2 regions of the Parazoarcus communis genome follow, and region 2 is predicted to be linked to the other one. Evidence: predicted binding sites of a transcription regulator. Region 2 holds the regulator's gene; the other holds the start of a gene.
The links. Region 2 encodes LexA, which represses DNA repair genes until DNA is damaged. Its sites were predicted from a motif close to ACTGTATNTANATACAGT; they were not measured.

Region 1: a site for LexA is predicted at 5,029-5,046, ahead of CEW83_RS05875 (error-prone DNA polymerase). Genes of this name have one in related genera too.

What each region holds. Positions count from the first base shown of each region.
Region 1 covers NZ_CP022187.1:1,275,221-1,285,308, reverse strand. Annotated here, with positions in the region: gene CEW83_RS05885 (LysR family transcriptional regulator) at 1-531, shown strand, start outside; gene CEW83_RS05880 (NAD(P)/FAD-dependent oxidoreductase) at 595-1,749, opposite strand; gene CEW83_RS05875 (error-prone DNA polymerase) at 1,843-5,022, opposite strand; gene CEW83_RS05870 (2-hydroxyacid dehydrogenase) at 5,130-6,092, opposite strand; gene CEW83_RS05865 (M61 family metallopeptidase) at 6,878-8,680, shown strand; gene CEW83_RS05860 (hypothetical protein) at 8,777-9,328, opposite strand; gene CEW83_RS05855 (O-acetylhomoserine aminocarboxypropyltransferase/cysteine synthase family protein) at 9,441-10,088, opposite strand, start outside.
Region 2 covers NZ_CP022187.1:1,509,137-1,519,224, reverse strand. Annotated here, with positions in the region: gene CEW83_RS06910 (Y-family DNA polymerase) at 1-211, opposite strand, end outside; gene imuA (translesion DNA synthesis-associated protein ImuA) at 230-859, opposite strand; gene lexA (transcriptional repressor LexA) at 1,071-1,679, opposite strand; gene CEW83_RS06895 (peroxiredoxin) at 1,936-2,406, shown strand; gene CEW83_RS06890 (FKBP-type peptidyl-prolyl cis-trans isomerase) at 2,408-2,893, shown strand; gene CEW83_RS06885 (dipeptide ABC transporter ATP-binding protein) at 2,954-5,020, shown strand; gene clpB (ATP-dependent chaperone ClpB) at 5,191-7,773, shown strand; gene CEW83_RS06875 (EAL domain-containing protein) at 7,861-10,088, opposite strand, start outside.

The DNA of each region.
Region 1 (10,088 bases), 230 kb from region 2:
CAGGTGTCGGACCGGGTTGCGGATGTATTTCAGCAGCCGGTGGATATTGCGATCCGCTACGGCAATCCGCCGGACTCGAGGATGGTGGCCTTGCCCCTCGCGCCCAGCAACCGACGGGTGTTGTGTGCATCGCCGGCCTATCTCGAACGTCATGGCAGGCCCGAAACGCCTGCCGATCTCGTTCGGCACAACTGCCTGTGCTTCATGCTCAGCGATCAGGTGCACGATCGCTGGCGCTTTTCACGTGATGGCGAAGAGAGCCTGGTCAACGTCAGGGGCAACCGCATCGCCGACGATGGCGAGACGGTCAGGCGCTGGGCCGTGGCCGGACATGGGATCGCCTACAAATCGCGGCTCGACACCGAGCAGGACCTGCGCGATGGGCGCCTGGTGGCGCTGTGCACTGCATGGTCGGGGGAGTCCAGCCCGCTCAACCTGCTGTGTGCCAGCCGGCGCCAGATCGGCCCTGCGGTGCAGTTGCTGCGCCAGCATCTGCAAGGGCGGATCGATCAACTCGCGGCGGGTGCTTGATGCCAGCCTGCTGGTGAACGTGCGCGCTGCGGGCGGCAGTGCGCCCGGCAGCGAGAGGGGCACTTACTGCGCGTTGCGGATGCGGGCAGGTCCGAGCGCGGCCTCGCTGATCCCCTCGGCCGCAATGTGGGCCGGCAGCGGCAGCTGTCGCACCAGCGCTGCGCAGGCTTCACCCATTGCAGCGGCGGTCTGGATGCCGTAGCCACCCTGTGCGGCCACCCAGAAGAAACCGGGCACACGATCATCGAAACCGCCGACCAGCCCGCCGTCGGAAGCGAAAGTGCGCAGGCCGGCCCACGGGGTTCGCGGGCGGCTTGCGTCCAGCGTGGTCATCTCTTCGACGCGGTACATCGCCAGGGCAATATCCAGGTCTTCGGGCTGTACATCCTGCGGCGGTACCGGGTCGGCATTTGCGGGTGAGGCGAGCAAGGCGCCTGCATCGGGCTTGATGTACCAGTCCTCCGCTGCGCCGAGCACCATCGGCCAGTGTGCGGTGGGCATGTCGGCGGGTGCGGGCAGGATGCAGGCCGTGCGCCGCTTGGGTACCAGTCCCAGCGGTGCGACACCCGCCAGCCCGGCGACGATGTCGGCCCAGGCGCCGGCGGCATCGATCAGCACCGGTGCCGTCCACGTGCGTGTGCCGGCGCTAAGGGTCCAGACCTCGCCGCTGCGCTCGACGGCGCTGAGCTCGGCGTCGCACACGACCTGACCGCCGGCGTGGCGTACCCCCTTGAGAAAGCCCTGATGCAATGCGTTGACGTCGATATCGAAGGCGCCCTCTTCATACACTGCAGCCGCGACCTGCGACGGACGCAGGGCCGGCACCATGGCGCAGGCCTCGGCCGCAGACAGACGGCGGGCCGTGGATGAGGTGGTCTGCAGCTCGCGCCAGAAGTCATCGAGGTGTGGCAACTGGTCCGGTGTGGCCACGACCAGCACCCCACGCGGGCTCAGCAAGGGGTGGCCGGTGAAGCCTGCAGGGGGCGACTGCATGAAAGACAGGCTTGCGCGGGTGAGTGCCCGCACCTGAGCGTTTCCGTAACTTGGCACGAAGATCGCGGCGGAGCGTCCGGTGGCGTGATAGCCGGGCTGCGATTCGCGTTCGAGGATGAGGACGCGGACGAAGGGCGCCAGCCAGTATCCGATCGAGGCACCGGCAATGCCCGCGCCGACAATGATGAAGTCCGCATCGGTTCGAGCCTGCGTTTCCGAGTTCACTGTTGTCCCTGTTGTGTGCAAAGGGTGAACTCTGGCGCAGATCCTGAGCCGCGTCCAACGTCATGGTTGCGGCGCGGAGCCCCCCGTGCTGCCTCAATGGAAGTCCCTGCTGTGGGTCTCTAGCTGGCCGAGCAGGGCGGAGTGGTCGACCACGCGGCCGGCGATGAGGTGCACCACCTGGCCCTGACGGCTGATCTGCCCGTACACCCCCAGCAGCTTCGCGCCCAGAAGCTGCCGGCGCTGACGTTCGACCAGCTCGGGGCGAACGATGATGTTGATGAGGCCGGCTTCGTCTTCCAGGGTGATGAACATCGTGCCATTGGCGGTGCCGGGGCGCTGGCGGCAGGTCACGATGCCGGCGGCGCGGGCGAGCATGCGGTCGGGGCAGTGCATGATCTCGGTGGCATCCAGAAAGCGCATGCCACGCAGGGTTGTGCGCAACAGGCTCAGCGGGTGGCGACCGAGGGTGAAACCGAGCCTGTTGTAGTCGGCACGCAGATCCTCTGCTTCCGAGGGCGGGGCGAAGCGAAGTGCGGTTTCGTAGCCGGCTGCGCCTTTGAGCATGCCGGGCAGCGGGCAGTTGCCGGTGGCCTGCCACAAGGCCTGGCGGCGGTTGCCGGCCAGTGATTTGAGTGCGTCGGCCGCGGCCAGGCGTTGCAGGGTGGCGGCATCCAGGCCGGCGCGCGTGGCGAGGTCGGCCACGTCGGCAAAGGGCCGTGTGGCGCGGGCGGTGGCAATGCGGGTGGCGGTCTCGGTGCCGAGCCCGCGGATCATGCACAGGCCCAGACGCACGGCAGGGTTCGTGTGTGCACGATCAGTACCGGCTACTTCATCGTCAATCGCCTCCAGTGTGCATTCCCTGTCGCTGGCATTGACGTCCGCGCTGCGGACCTCGACCTGATGGCGGCGTGCGTCCTGGATCAGTTGCGAGGGCGAATAGAAGCCCATCGGCTGGCTGTTGAGCAGGGCACACAGGAAGGCTGCGGGTTCGAAGCATTTGAGCCAGGCCGAGGCATAGACCAGCAAGGCGAAGCTGGCCGCATGGGATTCCGGAAAACCATAGCTGCCGAAGCCTTCGATCTGCTTGCACAGGCGTTCGGCAAATTCGGCTTCGTAGCCGTTGGCAGCCATGCCTTGCAGCAGCTTGTTGCGGTAACGCTCGAGTTCGCCCTTGCGCCGCCATGCGCCCATCGAGCGGCGCAGCTGATCAGCCTCGCCACCGGTGAAGCCGGCCGCCGCCACTGCGAGCTGCATCACCTGCTCCTGAAAGATCGGCACCCCCAGCGTGCGTTCCAGCACGGCGCGGATCTCATGCCGCAGACCGGCCATCGGGTCTTCGCCGCGGGCCTTGCGTGTGCGCGCTTCGAGATAGGGATGGACCATGCCGCCCTGGATCGGGCCAGGGCGCACGATGGCGACCTCGACGACCAGGTCGTAGAAACGCGTCGGCTTGAGCCGTGGCAGCATGGTCATCTGCGCGCGCGATTCGATCTGGAACACGCCGATGGTGTCGGCGCGCGACAGCATGGCGTACACCGCCTCCTCCTCGCGCGGGATGCTGGCCAGGCTGAGCGGGGTGCCACGCCACGCCGATACCATGTCGAGCGCACGGCGCAGTGCGGAGAGCATGCCGAGCGCGAGCACGTCGACCTTGAGCAGGCCGAGGGTGTCGAGGTCGTCCTTGTCCCACTGCAGCACGGTGCGGTCGGGCATGGCGGCGTTTTCGATCGGGACCAGCTCATCGAGCCGGCCGCGCGCAATCACGAAGCCGCCGACGTGCTGCGACAGGTGGCGCGGAAAGCCGATCAGGGCGTGGGTGAGCGACAGGAGCTGGATGAGCTGCGGGCTGTCGGGATCGAAACCGGCCTCGCGCACCCGCTCGGGAATGATCTGTCCGTCGTCGAACCAGTAGCGGTCGCGGGTCAGGCGCTCGATCTGTGCGGCCTCGAAACCCAGCGCCCGACCCACATCGCGCAGTGCGCTGCGCGAGCGGTAGCTGATGACGGTGCCGGCCAGCGCGGCACGCTCACGGCCGTACTTGCGATAGATGTACTGGATGACCTCTTCGCGGCGCGAGTGCTCGAAGTCGACGTCGATGTCGGGCGGTTCCTGGCGCTCGCGCGAGATGAAGCGTTCGACCAGCATGATGCCGAGCGAAGGGTCGACTTCGGTAATGCCCAGCGCCCAGCACACCACCGAGTTGGCCGCGGAGCCGCGCCCCTGGCACAGGATGCCTGCACTGCGGGCAAAGCGGACGATGTCGTGCACGGTGAGGAAATACGCCTCATAGGCGAGTTCGCCGATCAGGGCGAGTTCGGTCTCGATCTGGTGACGAACCCTGGCGGGCGCCGGGTCGTCGTCCCCAGCGGCTGCGCAGGCAAGGGCGTCGTCGGCGGACTCAGCCTTGCGGTAGCGCCAGCGCAGCCCCGCTTCGACCAGCTTGCGCAGCCAGGAGGCGGGCGTTTCGGTCGCAGGGACGAGCTCTTCCGGATACTCGTAGCGCAATTCGTCGAGCGTGAAGTTGCAGCGTTCGGCGAGTACCAGGGTTTCGGCCAGCAGATCGGGTGGAAAGCGGCGCCCGAGCACTTCACGTGCCTGCAACCGGCGCTCGGCATTGGCGGCGAGCGCAAGCCCGGCATCGGCCACGGTGGTGAGCAGGCGCGTCGCAGTGAGTACATCGGCCAGCGGGCGGCGGCTGGCGTCGTGCATCAGCGCGCCGGTGCTGGCGATGAGGCGCAGGCCGGTGCGTGCGCCGATCAGGCGCAGTTGCGTCAGACGGGCGGCGTCGCGGCCGTCGAGCGTCTGCATGAAGGCCATCCAGGCTGCACCGGGAAACCACCTGGCGAGCCAGTGGGCGGCGGCCTCGGTGCTTTCGTCGGGCAGGTCGGGTGACAGCAGCACGGCCAGGCAATCGTCCAGCCCGTGTTCGAGATCGCTGCGCAGCAGCCGGTAATGCCCCTTGTCGGCGGCGCGGCGGCCGCGGGTGATCAGCCGCGAGAGCTGACCGTATCCCTTGCGCGTGCAGGCCAGGAGCACCAGTGCCGGGCCATCCTCGAGCCGGATCTCGCTGCCGATGATGAGCCGCACAGGCAGCGCATGTTCGCGAATGCAGCGATGCGCCCGGACAACCCCCGCCAGCGAACATTCATCGGTGATGGCAAGCGCCTCATAACCGAAGGCCGCCGCCTGCGTGGCCAGCTCTTCGGGGTGCGAAGCGCCACGCTGGAAGCTGAAGTTGGACAGGCAATGGAGTTCGGCAAAGCGCGGGATCATGTGTGGACTGTAAATAAATACAGTCACAACGGCAATCCACATGATTCCGTGTGGCGCGGGCCGCCGGACCCGCGCGTACCATCCTGCTCAGCGAGGCCGTATCCGTCTCACGCAACCCGACGCAGCGCGTTCCCCGACCTGAACGCGTGCGTGTTCTCGACCAGCTGATCGACGATGCGCTGACGTGCCTCGCGGCTGCCCCAGGCGCTGTGTGGCGTGACGATCAGGCGTGGTACGTCGTCGGCCAGCAGGGGGTTGCCAGCGACCGGGGGCTCCTGAATCAGCACATCGGTTGCAGCGCCGCCGAGATGACCGCGACGCAGCGCATCGGCCAGCGCCTGCTCTTCAACCAGTCCGCCACGCGCGGTATTGATCAGGAAGGCGCCGGGTTTCATCAGTGCAAGCTCGCGCGCGCCGATCAGATTGCGTGTTTGCTCGGTGAGCGGGCAGTGCAGCGTGAGCGCATCGACCTCGGGCAGCAAGGCATCCAGGGACAGACGATCCGCCTTCGGCGGACGCCCGGGAAGGTTGCCGACCACCACGCGCATGCCCAGTGCCTCGGCCAGTCGCGTTACTGCGCCACCGAGCTCGCCCTGGCCAAGCACGCCAAGGGTCTTGCCCGCCAGTTCGACAATCGGAAAATCGAGCAGACAGAAATGCTTTGCCTGCTGCCAGTGGCCCGCTTTCACCGCAGCCTGATAATCCGGTAGCCGGGTCGCCAGTGCCAGCAACAGCATCAGCGTGTGTTGCGCAACGGTGGCGGTGCCGTAGCCCTGACAGTTGAACACGGCAATCCCGCGTGCCTTCGCCGCGTCCAGATCCACGTTGTTCAGACCGGTCGCGGAAACCAGCACGAGTTCCAGTTGCGGGCAGGCTGCAAGCATTTCAGCCGTCAGATTGACCTTGTTGACGATCGCGACCTGTGCCCCCTGCAGTCGGCTGATTACCTGCTCAGCCGGGGTGTGCTCGTAGGCCTCAAAGCCAGAAAATGCTTCCCGCAGTGAAGTCAGGTCGAGATCGTTCTGGTCGAGCGGGGTGATGTCCAGGAAGACGGCGTTGAATGGGGGCATCGATCTGTACCTTTGCGAAATTCCGTGCCGGATTATCTGCCAAGCGCGCTGCACCAACAAAGCGCAGGCCGGATGAAGGCGTGCCGGGATGTCAGCGCACGGGTTTCGGAGAGACGACGGGTGTCGCGCAGGCAGGAGTCGATGCCGGCCTTTCTTTGATCAACTGTGTTTATCCACGATCAAGGTGAATGAAGCTGTGGACAAGGTGTGGGGGAGTCCGCAACCGCCTTGAATCAACAGGCTTTTCGAGGCTTGCCTAAAAATGAGGCAGTCCCATGAAATCGTGGTTTCAAGACCTTTCCCGGGCCTTTTCGGCGATTTGTCCACTGTTTTCTGCTGCGGTTTCTACGTAATTTCTGCGCGGCCTGTGGATTGTGTGTTCGATCAGTCCTGTTTATCCCCGTGCGGCGTGGGTGAAGCTGTGGACAAGGTGTGAGGGAAGCCGAAACCTCCTTGAATCGAAAGGGATTTCATCGTCTGCCTAAAAATTAGGCAAGTCCGGGAAAAGCGCCGCTCAGACCTGTTTTCCGGCGAGTTTCGACGTTTGTCCAGTGTTTTTGGTGGCGATTCGCACGAATTTTCCGCGTGGGGTGTGGAAAACAGGTCCGACCCATCGGGTTTATCCCCGGAGGCCGTGGGCGAAGCTGTGGACAAGGTGTGAGGGAGCGTTCAAACACCTTGAAGCAACAGGGCTTTTGCGTGCTGCACAATAAATAGGCAGCTCCTCGCAAAGCGCCTAAAATCGGGACTTCTCCGTTTTCCGGCTGCTGTCGCCCGTCCTGCCCATGACTGCCCCGATCCGCTATTTCATCCGCCCCTCGCGTCCTGAAGCCCATGTGTTCGAGTTGCGCTGCACGGTCAGTGATCCGGACCCCGCAGGCCAGCGTTTCAGCCTGCCGGCCTGGATTCCGGGCAGCTACATGATTCGCGAGTTCGCGCGCCACGTCGTGAGCCTGCGCGCCGAGTCAGGAGGAAAGGCCGCGAAGGTCGAGAAGCTCGACAAGCACACCTGGCTCGTTACCGGGCTGGCTGCCGGAAAGCCGCTGACGGTGTTCTACGAAGTGTATGCATGGGATCTGTCGGTGCGTGCGGCGCATCTTGACCAGACCCACGGCTTCTTCAACGGCACCAGCGTGTTTCTTGCGGTGGAGGGGCGCACCGACCGGCCCTGTCTGGTCGAGATCGAGAGTCCGGAAGGCATGGCCTATCGTGACTGGAAAGTGGCGACCGCGCTGCCGCGCGCGCGTGGCGAAATCGGCGCGGCGCTCGCTTACGGGTTCGGGCTGTACCGGGCGGAGAACTACGACGAACTGGTCGATCACCCGGTCGAGATGGGCACATTCACGCTTGCCGGTTTCGAGGCGGGCGGGGTGCGCCACGACATCGTGCTCACCGGTCGCCACGACTGCGATACCGAGCGCCTTGCAGCCGATCTCGAACGCATCTGTCAGTTCCAGATCGAGCTCTTCGGTGCGCCCCCGCCGATGGACTATTACGTCTTTCTGACGCAGCTGGTCGGCGACGGTTACGGCGGGCTGGAACACCGCGCATCCACCGCGCTGCTGGCCAGCCGGGCAGACCTGCCGTGGAAAGGCATGACCGGTCTGCCCGACGGCTACAAGACCTTCCTTGGCCTGTGCAGCCACGAATACTTCCACACCTGGAACGTCAAGCGCATCAAGCCCGCCGCCTTCGTGCCCTACGACCTGGCGGTCGAAAACTACACCCGGCTGCTGTGGGCCTTCGAGGGCTTCACGTCCTATTACGACGACCTCGTGCTAGTGCGCTCAGGCGTGATCTCGCCGGCCGACTATCTTGGACTGGTGGGCAAGACGGTTTCTGCCGTCCTGCGCGGTCCCGGTCGTCATCGGCAGAGCGTGGCGGAATCCTCGTTCGAGGCCTGGAGCAAGTACTACCGGCAGGACGAAAATTCGCCGAACGCAATCGTCAGCTACTACGCCAAGGGCTCGCTGATCGCACTCGCGCTCGACCTGCAGCTGCGCAGCGAGACCGGCGGCAAGCGTAGCCTGGATGGCGTGATGCGGCTGCTGTGGCAGCGCCATGGACAGACCGGCGTCGGTGTTGCCGAGGACGGCATCTTTGCCATCGTCGAGGAGGTCGGCGGCAAGGATTGTGGCGCACGGCTGGCGCGCTGGCTGCGCAAGGCGGTCGAAGGCACGGACGACCTGCCGCTGGCCCGCCTGCTCAAGCCCTTCGGCGTGGCGTATCAGCCCGAGGCGCCGGGCGCGAAGCCGACGCTCGGCATCAAGCTCGCGGGTGGAAACGGAAAGGGCGAAGCGAAGATTGCGACCGCGTATGACGGCGGCGCGGCTCAGCTCGCCGGGCTGTCGGCGGGGGATGTGCTGCTCGCCGTCGACGGGCTCAAGGTCAGCGCTGCCAACCTCGACAGCATGCTCGAGCGTCATCAGACGGGTGATTCAATCGAAGTCCACGCCTTCCGCCGCGACGAGCTGATGTGCTTCGACGTCGAACTCGCAGCGTCCGCCAGTGACGTGGTCAAACTGGCCGTGGACGAGAAGGCTGCAGCGTCGGTGCGCCGTCTGCGGAAGGGCTGGCTGGGGCACTGAGTCTGGTAAAACGACAGCAAGAATCAAAAGGGCCGGCATCCGTGAGGTCGCCGGCCCAGCTTTGCCGCTGCGGGTGATTGAGCTCCGGAAAGGGGCTTACACCGCGTCCTTCTTCAGCAGCTTGTTGCGCCAGTAGCGCCAGGCCAGCAGGCCGAACAGGGTGCCCATGATGAGCCAGAAACCGATGCCTTCCCAGAACGCGATCGGGTCGGTGGCGAGGAAGTAATCGCGAGGCGGGCGGGTGAAATGGACGCGGCCCTGAACCAGTCCCATGATGACCGAAGCTGCCGCAGCCAGCGCAGGCGCGAACCATACCAGCAGGCCACCGGCAACGATGCCCTTGTCGATCAGCGGCGACGGACGTTGCCGCGGCAGGTAGACGCTCTCCACGCCGTACCAGACGGCAAGCAGAAAACCGCCGCCGGCCACCAGCGGGGTGAGTGCGAGCACGGTACCGAGCACGGTCGCACCGAGCATGAAGGCGCCGCCTTCGAGCTGCATGATCTGCGGCCAGATCATGTCGAGATTGAGGAACAGCCAGGTCGAGGCAGGTGTGGCCAGCAGCGAGAGGAGGAGACAGATGCTGGCACGACGGCGCGCAGCATCGCCGGCAAGTGCGGCATCTCGTGCCTGAGGAATGAGCGACATGACGGAGTGCCCGTGCGAGGGGCGAAACGAAACAATCCGCGAGTCTACTACGGCAGCGCGTAATTTGGCGTCCGGCCGTGCATGAACACGGCCGGACGCACGCTCACTTCAATCAGACTGCGGCGAGCGCCTGTTCGAGATCGGCGATGATGTCGTCGATATGCTCGATGCCGATCGACAGGCGAACCATGTCGGGCGACACGCCGGCCTTGGCCATTTCAGCTGGCGAGAGCTGGCGGTGGGTGGTGGACGCCGGGTGGCATGCGAGCGACTTTGCATCGCCGATGTTGACCAGACGCGTGACCAGCTTGAGCGCGTCCTGGAAACGCCCGCCGCCTTCGAGGCCACCCTGAACGCCGAAGGACAGGATGCCCGAGGCACGCCCGCCCATGTACTTCTGCACCAGGCCATGGTCGGCATGGTCGGGCAGGCCGGCGTAGTTGACCCACGACACCTTGGCGTGTGTCTTCAGGTAGCTCGCGACAGCAAGCGCGTTTTCGCAGATGCGGTCCATGCGCAGCGCAACCGTTTCGATGCCTTGCAGAATCAGGAAGGCGTTGAAGGGCGAGATCGCTGCACCCATGTTGCGCAGCGGGACGACACGGGCGCGCCCGATGTAGGCTGCAGCGCCGAGCGCTTCGGTATAGACCACGCCGTGATAGGACACGTCGGGTTCGTTCAGGCGGCGGAAGCGCGTCTTGTGCTCGGCCCAGGGGAATTTGCCCGAATCCACGATGACGCCGCCGATCGAGGTGCCGTG
Region 2 (10,088 bases):
TGCGTGGCACCAGGCGCAGCGTCGGCAGCATCGCGAGCGCGCCGGCGACGCCCTGGCCGGGCTGTATGCCCTGTGCGCGGGCGTCAGGCGTGGCGGCGATGACCTGAGCGCTGGGCCTGTTCTCGGTAATGGCGAGCAGGCCGGAGGCTGCCAGGCCGCGAATGTGGACCTGCAGGGGCAATTCGGGAAGGATCAGGGCCAGCCACAGCACGTCGGGATGCCTGCGGAGTCAAGGCCGGTCGCCGTGCAGCGGCAGCACAACGGGGGCGTGTGCGAGCGGGCCCTTGCGCTTGAGCAGGTCGATGCGCAAGGCACCCTGCTGGGCCGAGAGTGCCAGCCGCAGCGGCGCCGGTGAGGGCTGGCGTGCGGTGGCCAGTGCGCGGAACAGGAAGAGCGGGGTCGAGCCTTGTTCGGCCGCCAGTTGCAGGCGACGCAGGCCGGCGCTGTCGATCTGCGGCAGCCACGCCAGCACGACATGGCAGCTGGCCGAGCCAAGGGCCTGGCGGGCGGCCCAGACGGCTTCTCCGGCGGTGGCCGGGGTCAGCAGCAGCAGCGATCCAAGATCGACGCCGGCAGCATGGAGTGCCGGGGCATAAGGCATTTGTGGCGGGGCAATCCAGACCTGCCAGCGCGCCGGTCCGGATTGGCGCAGCAACGGCATCAGCAGCGAAAGCTCACCTACACCGCGCTGGTCTGCCAGCAGTTCGGTCATCGCGGCGCCCGGCCAGCCGCCGCCGGGCAGCTCTGCATCAAGCGCGGCATGGCCTGTCGGCAGTACCGGGCCGCCCTGATGTGCGAGTTGCCGTCCCTGCCAGACCAGTCCGGCAGGAAGCGTGGCGAGTGCGGTGTGAGTCGGCATGGCGGCAGCGTGTGCTCAGGTCGATGTCGGTCGGTGGGGCGTGCGGCGCGCGTCCGTGGAATGAATAAGCATGTGCTCCGGAAGCCTCTGGCGGATAGCGGCAGACGCCGGGTGGCACAAACCGGACGGCTTGCTGTCCGGGCAGAACGCCCCCGGCATAACGGCGTTTTCAGGGGCGGGCTGCAGCGTTGCGGGCAGCGCGTCCCGGTGCTCAGTTGTCCTTGCGGATCAGGCCGACCATGATGCCTTCGATCACAAGTTGCGATCGTTGCGGGTCGACCACGATCGGTTCAAAGTCGGGGTTTGCCGGCAGCAATTCCACGGTACGGCCTTTGCGCTGCAAGGTCTTGACCGTGACCTCGTCGTCGATGCGGGCCACCACGATCTGGCCGTTGCGCGCCTCGCCGGCCCGATGAACCGCAATCAGGTCGCCATCGAGAATGCCGGCGTCGCGCATGCTCATGCCGCGCACCCGCAGCAGGTAGTCGGCGCGGGGGGAGAACAGCGTCGGGTCGAGCTGGAAACGTTTTTCGACATGCTCTGCGGCGAGGATCGGGCTGCCGGCCGCAACCCGGCCGATCAGCGGCAGGCCCAGCGCCTGCGCCAGCCGGATGCCGCGGGCGCGTCCTTCCTCGAGCAAGATTGCGCCCTTTGCTGCCAGTGCGCGCAGATGAGTTTCTGCCGCATTGGGAGAGCGGAAACCGAAAGCCGTACACACTTCGAGACGGGTGGGGGGGCGGCCCTCGCTCTCCACCGTCTGGCGGATGAAATCGAGTATTTCCTGCTGGCGTGCAGTCAGGTGTTCGCTGCGGGTGCTCATGGCCATCTCCTGATTGTTGCTGTAATTTTAAACAGTAAAGTGCGGTGTGCAAATCTTTATCAGCAAACGGCGAATGACGCACTGCGTCTTGAGCATGATGCAGGACTGGGCTATTGATGACTCAGGTACGTATTTCCGTCACCTGGCCGTGCCAAAACCAGAAAGGAGCGACATCATGTTTGTTGAGCCCCGATCACAGTCCGGTAGAGTTCGCACCGCCACTCCGCTAGAATCCGCTGAACGTCAGGGAGAATTCATGCTTCAGAGCGGAGACACTGCCCCCGCTTTCACCTTGCCGGACGCGGATATGGAGACTTTCGACCTCCTGTCCACGCGCGGCAGGCAGCGTGTGATTCTCTATTTTTACCCGCGTGACAACACTCCGGGGTGCACGCTTCAGGCGGCCGACTTCAGTGACCATGAAGACGAATTCGCCCGTTGCGACTGCATCATCGTGGGTGTCAGTCCCGACGACGCCCTGACGCATGCCGAGTTTCGCGATCAGCACGGACTGTCCGTCCGGCTGCTCTCCGATACCGATGCCGAGGTCGCGCGTCTTTACGATGTGTGGCAGGCCAGGGAAGTCGACGGGGTAAAGAAGATGGGCGTGGCGCGGACAACCTTCGTCATCGACAAACAGGGTGTCATCCGTCACGTGCTCCGTGATGTCACGCCCCGCGGCCATGTGGCTGCGGTTCTAAAATTGGTCAAGGAACTGGATACATAGCATGCAAACGGAAATTGCAAAGAACAGCGTCGTCACCCTCAAGTACACCGTGACCGACCCGGACGGTGCGGTGATCGACGATGGTCAGCATCCGCTGGTTTATCTCCATGGTGGTTACGACGGCATCTTCCCGACGCTGGAAGAAGCCCTGCACGGCAAGAAGGTAGGCGAGAACTTCAAGATCAAGCTGCAACCCGAAGACGCTTTCGGTGACTACGACGAAGAACTGGTGCTGGTGGAAGATGCAAAGCTCTTCCCGGACAACATCGAAGTCGGCATGTCCTTCGAGCGCGTGAGCGAAGACGGCGAGGAAGAAATCATCTACCGCATTACCGACATTGCCGAAGGCAAGGTGGTGGTCGATGGCAACCATCCGCTGGCCGGCGTGGCGCTGATCTTCGACGTGACGGTGGCCGAAGTGCGTGCCGGTACTGAAGAAGAGATTGGCCATGGACACGTCCATGGTGCTGGCGGACATCATCACTGATCGTCTGACGGGCCGCGGTAGCGGCCCTTTTCATATCTGCTTCCGGATGGCCCCCCCTGAATGAGTGGCACGACGCCCGATGTATCCGTCCCGGGCGCGGCGCCCCTGCTCGACGTGCGCGCGCTCAAGGTGGCCATTCGTGCCGCCGGCGGAGATGTCCGTCCGGTTGACGGCATCAGCTTCTCGATAGCCGCAGGCGAGACCTTTGCCCTGCTCGGTGAATCCGGCTGCGGCAAGTCGATGACGGCGCTTGCGATCAGCCGCCTTCTGCCCGACGCCGCCAGAGTCGACGGGGGCGAGCTCGGTCTGGCCGGCGACGACCTGCTGCGGCTGCCCGAAACGCGGATGCGTTCGGTACGCGGCGGGCGTATCGGCATGATCTTCCAGGAGCCCGCCACCAGTCTCAATCCGGTCATGACGATCGGCGACCAGATCGGCGAAGCCCTGCAACTGCATCGCAAGCTGCGCGGCGCCGAGGCCCGTGCCGAGGCCCGGCTGCTGCTCGAATCCGTGGGGATTCCCGGTGCCGATGCCCGGCTCGACGACTACCCCTTCCAGTTCTCCGGCGGCATGAAGCAGCGGGTGATGATTGCGATGGCGCTGGCCGGTCGCCCCGAACTGCTGATCGCCGATGAGCCGACGACTGCGCTCGATGTGACCATCCAGGCTCAGGTGCTCGATCTGCTGGCGGGGCTGCAGGCAGAACGCGGCATGGCCATGCTGCTGATCACGCACGATCTCGGCGTGGTGGCGCGGATGGCCCACAGGGTAGGGGTGATGTACGCCGGCGAGCTGGTTGAGACCGGTCCGCGCCAGGCCTTTTTCAACACGCCACTCCACCCCTATGCACGCAAGCTGTTCGCGGCGCTGCCCGACGGTGCGCGCCGCGGCACCATGCTCGATGCGCCGGTTGGAAGCGTGCCTGCGCTGGATCAGGATTTCGTCGGTTGCCGCTTCGCCGATCGCTGCCCGCAGGCGTTTGACCGCTGCGACGACGAATCGCCTGGCTGGCAGCAGATCGGCGCGCAGACCGTGCGCTGCCATCTTTACGACGGCGTCAGCGTGCCGCGACCCCTGCACCGGGCGGAGGCCGGCGATGTCACGTCGGCAAGCAGAAGCGAGGGGACGCCGCTGATCGAGGTGCGCGACCTCGAAGTCCATTTTCCGGTGCGCAAGGGGCTGTTTCGCAGCGTCGTCGGGCAGGTGCGGGCCGTCGACGGTGTCAGCCTGGCCCTGAGTGCCGGGCGCACGCTGGCCCTGGTTGGAGAGTCCGGCTGTGGCAAGACCACCGTGGGCAAGGCCATCCTGCAGTTGAACCAGAGCACGGGCGGCGCGGTTTTCTACAACGGCGAGCGTCAGACCGGCCTCTCGCGCGACGCCTTGATGCCGATGCGACGCGGCGTGCAGATGGTGTTTCAGGACCCGTTCGCATCGCTCAACCCGCGCCTCCGGATCGGTGAAATCATCGAGGAGGGCATGCTCAGCCTCGGTGTGGCGGGCGATGCCGCATCACGGCGCAAGACGGTCGATGCCCTGCTGGATCGTATCGGGCTGTCACCCTCCATGCGCTGGCGTTATCCGCACGAGTTCTCCGGCGGTCAGCGCCAGCGCATTGCGATTGCGCGGGCGCTGGCCGTGTCGCCGAAGGTGATTGTCTGCGACGAGCCGACCAGCGCGCTCGATGTCTCGGTGCAGGCACAGTTGCTGAACCTGATGCGCGAGCTGCAGCAGGAGCTCGGGCTGGCCTATCTGTTCATCACCCACAACCTCGCTGTGGTCGAGTATCTGGCCGACGAGGTGGCGGTGATGTATCTCGGTCGCATCGTCGAGCACGGCCCGGCGGCGCGCGTACTCGGCGCACCGGCACATCCTTACACCCGTGCCCTGCTTGCGGCGGTGCCGAAGGTCAGCGCCGGTGCGGACGCTCACCAGCCGGCAATGACGGTCTCCGCCGACTTGCCCTCGCCTCTGGATCCGCCTGCAGGTTGCCATTTTCATCCACGCTGCCCGCTTGCCAGCGACATCTGTCGTGCAGCCTATCCGGCCGAGCAGAGCATGGGCGGCGGGCACAGGGTTCGTTGCCATTGGGCAGGGGCTGAGGTGCAGGCGCTGCGCAGGACAGGCTAGGTCAGGCGCGCAAATGCGGGGCGGTGCTCTCATCGTCCGCTCTGCGCACAGACGCCCCGATTCGGGTAGCGGGCTTGCTGTTTTGGCCCCAAGTTCAGGGTTTGGGGGCTTGAAGCACGGAGGATGCGCCCCACATAGGATTCAACCCGAATTCACCAAGGATGTCAGCCATGCGCTTCGACAAGCTTACGACCAAATTTCAGCAGGCCCTGAACGATGCCCAGAGCATTGCACTGGGCAACGACCAGCAGTTCATCGAGCCACAGCACCTGTTGCTGGCCATGCTCGGCCAGGACGACGGCGGCACGGTGTCGCTGCTGCAGCGCGCCGGCGTCAATGTGCCGCCGCTCAAGGCCGCCCTGCAAAAGGCCCTGGAGCGACTGCCCAAGGTGGAAGGCCACGGTGGCGAGGTGCAGGTCGGGCGCGACCTCAGCAACCTGCTCAATCTCACCGACAAGGAAGCGCAGAAGCGGGGTGACCAGTTCATCGCCAGCGAGATGTTCCTGCTCGCACTGAGCAATGACAAGGGCGAAACCGGTCGTCTGATGAAAGAGCACGGGCTCTCGCGCAAGCCGCTCGAGGCCGCGATCGAGGCCGTTCGCGGCGGCGCCAGCGTCGGCAGTCAGGATGCCGAGGCACAGCGCGAGTCGCTGGCAAAATACTGCCTCGACCTGACCGAGCGTGCGCGCTCGGGCAAGCTTGACCCGGTGATCGGCCGTGACGACGAGATCCGCCGTGCCATTCAGATCCTGCAGCGCCGAACCAAGAACAATCCGGTCCTGATTGGCGAGCCTGGCGTGGGCAAGACTGCGATCGTCGAGGGCCTGGCGCAGCGTATCGTCAACGGCGAAGTGCCGGAGACATTGAAGGGCAAGAAAGTGCTCTCGCTCGACATGGCCGCACTGCTGGCCGGTGCCAAGTACCGCGGCGAATTCGAGGAGCGCCTGAAGGCTGTGCTCAAGGAAATCGCGCAGGAGGAAGGCCAGGTCATCCTCTTCATCGACGAAATTCACACCATGGTCGGTGCAGGCAAGGCCGAAGGTGCGATGGATGCGGGCAACATGCTCAAGCCGGCGCTGGCGCGTGGCGAGTTGCACTGCATCGGCGCCACGACGCTGGATGAGTACCGCAAGTACATCGAGAAGGATGCGGCGCTCGAGCGCCGCTTCCAGAAAGTGCAGGTCGACGAGCCGACCGTCGAGGCGACCATCGCCATCCTGCGCGGTCTGCAGGAGAAGTACGAGATCCACCACGGTGTCGATATCACCGATCCGGCCATCGTCGCCGCGGCCGAGCTGTCGCATCGCTACATTACCGACCGCTTCCTGCCGGACAAGGCCATCGATCTGATCGACGAGGCCGGTGCGCGCATCAAGATGGAAATCGACTCCAAGCCCGAGGTCATGGACAAGCTCGACCGTCGCATGATCCAGCTCAAGATCGAGCGCGAGGCAGTGAAGAAGGAAAAGGACGAGGCCTCGAAGAAGCGGCTGCAACTGATCGAGGACGAACTCGCCAAGCTGCAGCGCGAGTACAACGACCTTGAGGAAGTGTGGAAGGCCGAGAAATCCCGGGCCTCGGGCTCTGCGCACATCAAGGAGGAAATCGACCAGCTGCGTGCGCAGATGGCCGACTTCCAGCGCAAGGGCCAGCTCGACAAGGTGGCCGAGCTGCAGTACGGCAAGCTGCCGCAGCTCGAGGCCCAGCTGAAGATGGCCGAACAGGCCGGCGAGAATGCGACTCCGAACAAGCTGCTTCGCACCCAGGTGGGCGCCGAGGAAATCGCCGAGGTGGTGTCACGCGCAACGGGTATCCCCGTGAGCAAGATGATGCAGGGCGAGCGCGAGAAGCTGCTCAAGATGGAAGAGCGTCTTCACGCCCGGGTGGTGGGGCAGGACGAGGCGGTGCATCTGGTTTCGGATGCGATCCGTCGTTCCCGCGCCGGTCTGTCGGATGAGAACCGGCCCTATGGCTCCTTCCTGTTCCTTGGCCCGACCGGGGTGGGCAAGACCGAGCTGTGCAAGTCGCTGGCCGAGTTCCTGTTTGATTCCGAGGAGCATCTGGTCCGCATCGACATGAGCGAATTCATGGAGAAGCACTCGGTGGCGCGTCTGATCGGTGCCCCGCCGGGATACGTTGGCTACGAGGAAGGCGGCTATCTGACCGAGCAGGTGCGGCGCAAGCCCTATAGCGTGATCCTGTTCGATGAGGTCGAGAAGGCGCATCCGGACGTGTTCAACGTGCTGCTGCAGGTGCTCGACGACGGCCGCATGACCGATGGGCAGGGGCGCACGGTGGACTTCAAGAACACGGTGATCGTGATGACGTCCAACCTCGGCAGCCAGATGATCCAGCAGATGGCGGGCAGCGACTACGGTGTGGTCAAGCTGGCGGTGATGGCCGAGGTGAAGACCTTCTTCCGCCCCGAGTTCATCAACCGGATCGACGAGGTCGTCGTGTTCCACTCGCTCGACGAGAAGAACATCGCCGGCATTGCGAAGATCCAGCTGCAGTATCTCGAGAAGCGTCTGGCGCGTCTGGAGATGAAGCTCGAGGTCAGCGATGCGGCACTGGCCGACATTGCCTCGGCGGGCTTCGATCCGGTGTTTGGCGCGCGTCCGCTGAAGCGGGCGATTCAGGAGCGGATCGAGAATCCGCTGGCGAGGGCCATTCTCGAAGGTCAGTTCGGTGCAGAGGACCGCATCCGGGCAGACATCGAGAACGGACAGATCGTGTTCTCGCGCATGCAGTAGGATGGAGCAGGGCGGACGCGCGATCGTGTCCGCCTGAACCCCATGCCGAAGTGCCCGCCCGGTTTGCCGGCGCGGGCATTTTTTCGTTCAGGCCGGCTGCCGTCTGGCTTCGGTCCAGGCTTCGAAGTCCGCGATGGTGAGCGGCCTGGAATACATGAAGCCCTGCAGTGAATGGCAACCGCGGGCAAGCAGGTAGTCACGCTGCTCGACGGTTTCGACGCCTTCGGCAACCACTTCGAGGCCGAGGTCACGCGCCAGCGACAGTGTGGCAGAGGTCACCGCGGCGTCTTCCTGGTCGCCGGGCAGGTCCCTGACGAAGGAATGGTCGATCTTCAGGCGCCGGATCGGCAGGCGCTTCAGATAGGCCAGGCAGGAGTAGCCGGTGCCGAAATCGTCCAGCGCCAGCGTCAGCCCCATGTCGCGCAACTGCAGCAGCCGTCCGGTCAGTGCTGTACCCGGCTGCATCAGCGCGCTTTCGGTAATCTCGAGTTCGATCCGCTGCGGATTTGCGCCGGTGTCGGCAAGCGCGCGTTTCACCGTATCGACGAAGTCGGGCTTGAGGAACTGAAGGGCGGATATGTTGATCGCCATCCGCAGCTCGCTCATCGAGCTGTTTTGCCATTGCGCCTGCTGGCGGCAGGCCTCGCGCAGCACCCATTCACCAAGCGGCCCGATCAGGCCGGAGTCTTCCGCAACGGGGATGAACTGCAGCGGCGGCACCAGGCCGAGATCGGGATGGTTCCAGCGCACCAGCGCCTCACATCCGTTGACCTGCCCACTGCGGGCTTCGATCTGCGGCTGATAGTGCAGCACCAGCTCATTGCGCTCGATACCCCGCCGCAACGCGTTCTCCAGCATGAGCCGCTCGAACGCGCGCGCGTTCATGTCGGGCACAAAGAACTCGTATTGATTGCGGCCCGCGGCCTTGGCGCCGTACATCGCCGTATCCGCATGCTTGAGCAGGGTGTCTACGTCCTCGCCGTCGGCCGGGGAGAGGGCGATGCCGATGCTGACCGATGTGGACAGTTCGTGATCGTCGATGTGAATCGGGGCTGCGAGCACTTCAATCAGCTTGCGCGCGACCTGTGCGGCATCGTCCGAGTGAGGCAGGCGTGGCAGCAGGGCGACGAACTCGTCACCACCAAGGCGGGCAAGAATGTCCTCTTCGCGCAGGCACCCGGCCAGGCGCCGCGCAACGGCTGCCAGCAGCCGGTCGCCGACGGGGTGGCCGAGCGAGTCATTGACGGTCTTGAAGTTGTCGAGGTCGAGGAACAGGATGCCCAGGAGGTCGCCGTTGCGGTGTGCCGAGATCAGCGCCGTTTGCGCCTGATTCATCCAGGCGCTGCGATTCGGTAGCCCGGTGAGTGGGTCGAAATGAGCGAGGTATTGAATATGGGCTTCTGCCTCTCGCTCGGCACTGACGTCCTGGACAGTGCCTCTCAGGTGGTGCCGGCTGTCGGCTTCCGGGGTGCTTTCGATCTGGAACTGGAGTACATGACCCGGTGATGCGCCAAGGTCGCAGTCGAGCGTGACCCGCCCGGCTGTTTCGGTCGCCCGGGCGATTGCGGCCTGCAGTCGTTCGCGGTCGGACTCCTCGACGCAGGCAACGAGGTCGGTGAGCGTGCGAAGCGTTGCCGCGTCGCAGTTCAGGACCTGATGGAGCTCTCCCGAAACCTGCAGGGTTCTGCCGTCGCTGCCGACCTCCCAGCTACCCAGCCGGGCGATGCGCTGTGCTTCGGCGAGTGCGTCCTGCTGGGCGCGAAGGCTGTCGCTTGCGGTTTTAAGTTCTTCGGTGCGCCGATCGACCAGGCGCGCAATGCGCCGGGTGTTTCCCGTCGTGATCAGCAGAAAGGCGCCCAGCATGCCGATCGCGAGCAGCCCCACGGCAACGGTGCTCCACGCGGCCCAACTGCGCATTCCGGCGATGTACTCGGGCGTCGCGCTCAGGCGCAGCTCCCAGTTGCGCCCAGCAAACAGGATGGGCAGTGCGCGGCGCACCCCCTTGTGGAGCCAGGCGTCGGTTTCGCAACCGGCCGCGCCGGAGAGGCGGCGATTGTCGGGGCTGCCGTCGGCATCGATCAGGCACAGTTCGATACCCGTGCGTTTTGCCAGCTCTCGCGCCGTGGTCATTGAGTCGTCCATGCGGAAGGCGCCGGAAACGACCCCTAGCAGTGGCCGTGGCTGATCAGGGCCCGTCGTTTTTCCAAATGCCGCGAGATAGACGACAACGCCGCGCTGAACCTGTTCCTCCTGCACCAGGCGGATCGCCTCCGAGGCAACCGGCATTCCGGTGCGGCGCGACGCATCAATCGCTC